Regions from separate parts of the Desulfofarcimen acetoxidans DSM 771 genome, predicted to be linked through region 2. Evidence: predicted binding sites of a transcription regulator. Region 2 holds the regulator's gene; the other holds the start of a gene.

Region 1 (3,422 bases), 1.3 Mb from region 2:
TGTGCCTCAAAAGGCCCACCTATAGCGCTTGAAGCAATAATGCAAGGTTTACTGGAAAATACCCAGGTTTGATGTCCGCGCAGCATATCAGGCTCCTCCCAGCATGGTAAGCAGTGTTTTTATCAAAGCAATCACAAAGGCGGCAAAAACTCCAAAAACAATCACGGAACCGGCCAATTTAAACATATTGCCGCCTACACCCAGAACAAATCCTTCACTCCTGTGTTCAATGGCTGCCGCAGCTATGGAATTGGCGAAGCCTGTTACAGGTACGGCAGTACCGGCACCCGCCCACTGTGCAATATGATCATATACTCCCAGGGCAGTAAGAATTACTGAGATTAGAATGAGTACGGCTACAGTAGGATTACCCGCAGTTTTTTGAGTGAAACCAAAGTGGTTGACAAAAAAACCTTGAATAAGTTGTCCAAAGACACAAATAGTGCCACCCACCAGAAAAGCCCGAGCGCAATTCATCAACACCGGTCTCTGAGGCTCTCTAATTTGGGCAAACTTTTTATATTCCTGTTGAACCATTGTTAATTTCTTTAATTTCTGATTTGACAATAACAGCACCCCATTCAGTTTAATTATCTAATCCAGCCCGCGTTATTTTTTTAACCAGGGTTCTAAATCCATCACTACACTGCCTAATGTATCAGCAGCTTCACTGAACATAGACCTGGCTTTAGAATCATTTGTTCCCAGGGCGTATAATTCACAATCAGCCAGGCACTTTTTTAAATTAACAAAAACCAGTTCTTTGGTTTTAGGTTGGGGAAGATTTATTGCATCATCAAATAAGTCCAAATATAACTGGCCATAGGAATCAACCTGGGCCATAAATACATTTTCAGTAGCTACCCCCAGCTTGTCCAGTTCCGCGGCCAGCCAGCTTTTATTGAGCCCCATTGAGGCCAGGGGTTCGTTCAATATAATACCGTCGAGTATTACCGTTTGCGGAGATGTTTCTTGCCCCATGGCTATACCCATAGTTTTAGCTGAAACAGGCTGCTTGTCTTTTTTCAGCAGTACGCTTACTTCCCCGTCAGGCTCTAAAACAGCAAACTCAACATCAGCAAAGTTAAATACACTTTTTTTACGCAACTGGCTTAATAAATCTTCAGAAGTCAAACGAACTTGTGTTAACTTGTCTTCCAACAGCTTTCCGTTATTGATCAATACAGTTTCTTTTCCATGAACAATCTCACGAAATTTTTTCGATTTAAGAGCCAGAATATGTACCAATGCCGGCAGCAGGCTCCACACCAGCAAAACAGTTAAGCCCAATAACAAATTGTCTATTATGTTTAAGCCGATAGACGCCACCGTAACTCCTAATACCACAGACCAAACAAAGTCAAATAAAGTCATGCGTGAAGCCTGTCTTATACCCATAATACGTATAATAAGCAGCAGCAAAGCCAATAAACCTACGGATCTAAGTATAATCATTAATCCCTCTGACACATTAATTTCCCCTTAATTTATTTTCTTAAAACACTTAAAAGCCCTTGTATTGCGGCTCTTCAAATTCGATTAAACCAATTCTGTCTTCAAAGTCCTTCACAACGCTGTTGATTTTTTCAATATTCATGTCCAACACCTTTTTGGCCTCTGAATTCTCTGTATAGGAAGCAAATGTCTCCAAGGTATTCACAGTTCCTTTAAGTACTGACATAGTTTGTTTTAACTGTGAAGCAACAGTCATGTCATTCACCTCTCTCCTGCAATTTATTTTGTATTCTGATAAGAGTTTATATACCAGCTAAAAAACCATTTTTAGCTTGTGAATATAATAACTTAATCTGAATATATATCTTATAATATTTGGTATGGTATTAAACAACCACGTATTTTACCCATTTTAAGTTCACATAATATATTATCCGACATATGTGCATATAAAATTAATAAACACTTAACAATCGCTTAACAGAATGCTGGTATAGTTCTACTGGGTAAATATTTGTATAAATCATAATGCGGGAGGCTAATTTTGATGTTTTTCAAAAAAAAGGACATATTCTTTGAAACTATAATCTTAGATGTAGATAATCTAAAAGAAGCTGCCTACCTGTTTCAAGAAGAAATCCACAATTTGCATGATTCTGAACATTACGCCGAAAAAATTAAGACCCTGGAGGACAAAGGGGATGGGTATACCCATACAATAATGCACGCGCTAAACAGGACATTTATTACCCCGTTGGAAAGAGAAGATATCTTCGGATTGGCTTCCAAGCTGGACGATGTACTGGATGGAATAGAAGCTTGCGCTGACAGAATGGAACTATATAATGTTAAGGAATCAGACGACTACATGAAGCTGTTCGCTCAAATGATTGTTAACTCTGTGGATGAAATATCCTTTGCCATAAAGCTGCTGGTACAAAAAAAGATGATGGAAATGTCCAGGCATATTAACAGGATTAATGAACTGGAAAATGAGGCAGATCAACTTCTGAGAGAAGCTATAAAAACTTTATTTGAGGAAATTGATAATCCCATACTGATTATTAAAAAGAAGGATCTTTATGAGGTCTTGGAAAGTGTTACTGATGCCTGTGAAGATGTGGCAGACCTTTTGGAATCCTTGATTATGCGTAATTCATAAGGAGAAGAAAAATGGATTCAACTCTGGTTTTAATTGCAGCTGTGGTTTTGCTGGCTTTATCTTTTGATTTTATCAATGGTTTTCATGATACAGCAAATGCTATTGCCACTTCTATTTCCACAAAGGCCTTGACACCCCGTGCCGCAATTGTTCTGGCTTCTACTATGAACCTGGTCGGAGCCCTGACTTTTACCGGCGTAGCCAAGACAATTGGAGGCAAAATTGCCGATCCAATGAAATTGGAGCACGGTTTGCCTATAGTCATAGCGGCTTTAGTGGCCGCCATTATATGGAACTTAATCACCTGGTATTACGGTATTCCCAGCAGTTCGTCCCATGCTTTAATAGGCGCTTTAACAGGTTCAGTCATTGCCTCCGCCGGACTTTCAGCCGTTAATTTTGCCGGCTTTCTTACAATACTGCAAGCACTGATACTGTCTCCTGTTTTAGCTTTTTGCATAGGATACATTATTATGAGTATATTAAGATTCGTCTTTAGGAGTGCCAACCCTCGTTCAACTAACCGGATGTTTAGATTTTTACAAATATTGACCGCCGCTTTTCAGGCCTTCAGCCACGGCACTAATGATGCACAAAAATCAATGGGTATAATTACCTTTGCTTTAATTGCCGGTGGTTTACAGAATACCCATGACATACCCTTTTGGGTTAAGCTGACCTGCGCCATAGCTATGGCGCTAGGAACTTCTGTCGGCGGATGGAAAATCATTAAGACAGTGGGGACTCAAATTATAAAGCTTAAACCTATCAGCGGTTTTGCTTCAGATGTTACGTCCGCAAGTGT
Region 2 (3,422 bases):
CGGTACACTTTCCGGTAATCCACTGGCAGTTACTGCCGGTATAGCAACGTTGAGGGTGTTGCAGAGGCCGGGTGTTTATGAAATGCTGGAAAAAAAGTCAGCTGCTTTAGCTGCCGGTTTGGCCGAAGCCGCTGCGGATTGCGGCGCCAGGGTAAACTTCAACAGGGTAGGTTCCATGCTTTGCGGCTTTTTTACGGATCAAAAGGTAACTGACTATGCTACCGCGGCAACAGCGGATACCGGCAAGTATGCTAAATTCTTTAGGGCTATGCTGCAGGAAGGAATTTATTTGGCCCCGTCACAATTTGAAGCTGCCTTTATGTCATTAGTCCATAGTGAAGAGGACATAGCCAAAACTGTTGAAGCAGCCAGTAAGGCCTTCAGAACAGCAATTTAGAGGTTTCTTCATGCAAAGTAACTATGAGGTTAATGCTTAAGAATGGGTGTTGCGTGTTTTTGGATTTACATATGTCTTCAGCCAGGGTGAAATTATGAAAAAAATATATGACATATCTTTACCTGTGTGTGAGGATACAGTTATTTATCCGGGGGATCCGCCGGTTACCGTCAGGCGGGTATCGGATATAAATAAAAGTGATTTGATAAATATATCAGAGATAACCTTAAGCACGCATACGGCTACTCATATAGATGCTCCCAAGCATCTTTTCAGTCATGCACAGGGAATAGACAGAATCCCTTTAGAAGTTCTTATTGGGCCGGTAACAGTATATGAGTTTCTGAAATTGCGGCGGATTGAGGTAAGTCATCTGCAAAATTTACCTTTAAAAGCAGGTGATAGGGTATTATTTAAAACCGATAATTCATTTTTACCCAGGGATAAATTTTGCCCGGATTATACCTGTTTATCTCCGGAAGCAGCGGGGTATATAGCCGAAGTAGGATTAATACTGGTTGGTATTGATTATTTTTCTGTTGATCCCTTTGTTGGCAGTGATGAAAATTATGCTGTAGATAGCCTGGCAGTGCATAAAACTTTGCTAAGTAAAGGAATAATCATATTGGAAGGTATAGATTTAAGCCAGATCAAGCCTGCTTGTTATGAGCTTATCTGCTTGCCTCTTAATTTGGTTAACGCTGACGGTTCACCGGTGAGGGCAATATTAAGAGATCTGTGATACTTTATAGATGGATATTTTTATTAGTATAGCACTATAATTAATTAATTGTAACATGAAGGAATTTGTAGTATGTCAAAGCTACTTCTTATTCTAACCTAATTTTTTCATCAATCGATGAAAAAGTGTGTTTGACATAGGTTGCGACAAATGATATATATCTATGTAGGATTTTGTGAAATGAATAACGATACGTCGAAGCTATATACAGAGAGAGTGAGGAGGGGCTGGAGGTGAAGAGTTTAAGAGTTCCGGAAGCAACTGTTACCAGACTGTCAGTGTACTCAAGATTTTTGGAACGATTGGACAGAAAAGGAATTACAACTGTTTCTTCAGGAGATATAGCTGAAGGTGTTGGGGTTAGCCCAGCCCAGGTTCGTAAGGATTTGGCTTACTTTGGCGAGTTTGGCACCAGAGGAGTAGGCTATAATGTGAAAGATTTAATGCGTTATACCCAAAAAATACTGGGTCTTGATCATAACTGGTCCTTAATCCTGGTCGGTGCCGGAAATCTGGGTTATGCCTTGTGTACACACAAGGGTTTTAATGCCAGAGGTTTCACTATAGTCGGAGTCTTTGATAACGATTTAAGCAAAATCGGTAAGCAAATTCAAGATTTAGAAGTTTACCCGCTGGAAAAAATGCCTGAAATTATTGAGAAGTATAGTGCCAGGATTGGTGTTATTGCAGTACCTTCTAGAAATGCGCAGGAGACTGCCGATATAATGGTGAAAAATAAGCTGGAAGCTATATTGAATTTCGCACCTGTAACTATTAATGTTCCTGAGCATATAGAGTTGCGTAATGTCGATCTTTCGGTTAAACTGGAAATACTTACCTTTAATTTGGGGCTAAGATCGGAAAAAAATAGCAGTATATAAGAAGGAGGTTTGGTTTTGCAGCAGGACCAGTCAGCAAAGACGGGTAGTATGCACGTTCTGGAACTTAAAACCTCGCAGCAAATTCAGTTTTTAGATATTACTTCTCAGATCAATACGATTATCAATGAACAAACTATTAGTGAAGGCATTTGCTACATATTTGTGCCCCATACAACAGCCGGCATTACAATTAATGAGCATGCAGATCCATCGGTTGTAAAGGATATGATCAGGGAATTAAATAAAGTGATTCCCTTTAACGATAACTACAGTCATCTGGAAGGCAATTCAGCCGCTCATATTAAGGCCAGTCTCATGGGGGCATCTCAGACAGTATTTATTTACGGAGGCAGGCTTATCCTGGGTTCCTGGCAAGGTATTTATTTCTGTGAATTTGACGGCCCGCGCCAGCGCAAGATTTTATTAAAAATCACAGGCCAAAATTAACAAATAAAAAGATATACTTAAATAAAAATATAATCAAAATTCAAAGCGGGACAGCCATTCTGGTTGCTCGTGTTTTTTTTCATTAACAGGCGGTTCTTCTGCAAAAGCCTCATCTTCTTCTGTGTCGGGGTTGTCAGGCAGCAAGCTGTCTAATTTTTTTTCCACCGTAGCTACATCCTGTTCGTATTTAAGTAATACGCTTAAGGAAATAGCGACAGCCTTACGATCCATTTCGCTGTTGAGTAGAATTAGGGTTTTTGCCCAATCCAGAGTTTCGGCTATACTGGGTGTCTTTTTTAAAGGCATCTTCCGTAAGGTTTGAATAAATTCGACCATCCTGGCAGCTAGTTTTTTCTTTATTTGTGGAATTTTCATTAAAATGATGGCTATCTCCTGGTCAATAGTTGGATAAGGTATATAGAGATGCAAGCAGCGCCTTTTCATAGCATCACTGAAATCTCTGGTGTTGTTGCTGGTAAGTATTACAAGGGGGATATGCCTTGCCTTTACTGTACCTAATTCGGGTATAGAAACCTGGTAGTCGGAAAGTGCCTCCAAAAGAAAGCTCTCCAATTCGTCGTCGCTCTTATCTAATTCGTCTATCAGCATAACCACATGTTTTTTAGCCATAAATGCCTTTAATAATGGCCTTGACAGCAAAAACTCGGCAGAAAAAATATCTTTTTGAACCTCTTGCCAAAATTTACCCTCCTGTCGGTTGGATTGAATGTACAATAATTGTTTTTGATAATGCCACTCATACAGTGTTTTAGCCTCATCCAAACCCGGATAACATTGCAATCGCACCAGTTCTGTTTGCATAGCCTGGGCAATTGCTCTTGCTAGTTCCGTTTTACCCACTCCCGCGGGTCCTTCAACTAAAAGAGGTTTTCGCAGGTGCCAGGCTAAGTAAACGGCAACAGCAGTTTTTTCGCTGGCAAGATAGGACTGGCGA

The links. The regulator Rex, encoded in region 2, represses fermentation and respiration genes when NADH is low (regulators of the CRP and FNR family bind a similar motif). The targets are predictions, from matches to a motif close to ATTGTTAANNNNTTAACAAT.
Region 1: the regulator Rex is predicted to act here: its motif matches at 1,910-1,929, upstream of DTOX_RS11670 (DUF47 domain-containing protein).

Annotation. Positions count from the first base shown of each region.
Region 1 is NC_013216.1:2,554,587-2,558,008, forward strand. Features, by position in the region: gene spoVAD (stage V sporulation protein AD) at 1-86, opposite strand, end outside; gene spoVAC (stage V sporulation protein AC) at 88-567, opposite strand; gene DTOX_RS11660 (DUF421 domain-containing protein) at 610-1,470, opposite strand; gene DTOX_RS11665 (DUF1657 domain-containing protein) at 1,505-1,711, opposite strand; gene DTOX_RS11670 (DUF47 domain-containing protein) at 2,003-2,617, shown strand; gene DTOX_RS11675 (inorganic phosphate transporter) at 2,629-3,422, shown strand, end outside.
Region 2 is NC_013216.1:1,275,600-1,279,021, forward strand. Features, by position in the region: gene hemL (glutamate-1-semialdehyde 2,1-aminomutase) at 1-397, shown strand, start outside; gene DTOX_RS06065 (cyclase family protein) at 492-1,139, shown strand; gene DTOX_RS06070 (redox-sensing transcriptional repressor Rex) at 1,373-2,020, shown strand; gene DTOX_RS06075 (secondary thiamine-phosphate synthase enzyme YjbQ) at 2,036-2,467, shown strand; gene DTOX_RS06080 (AAA family ATPase) at 2,501-3,422, opposite strand, start outside.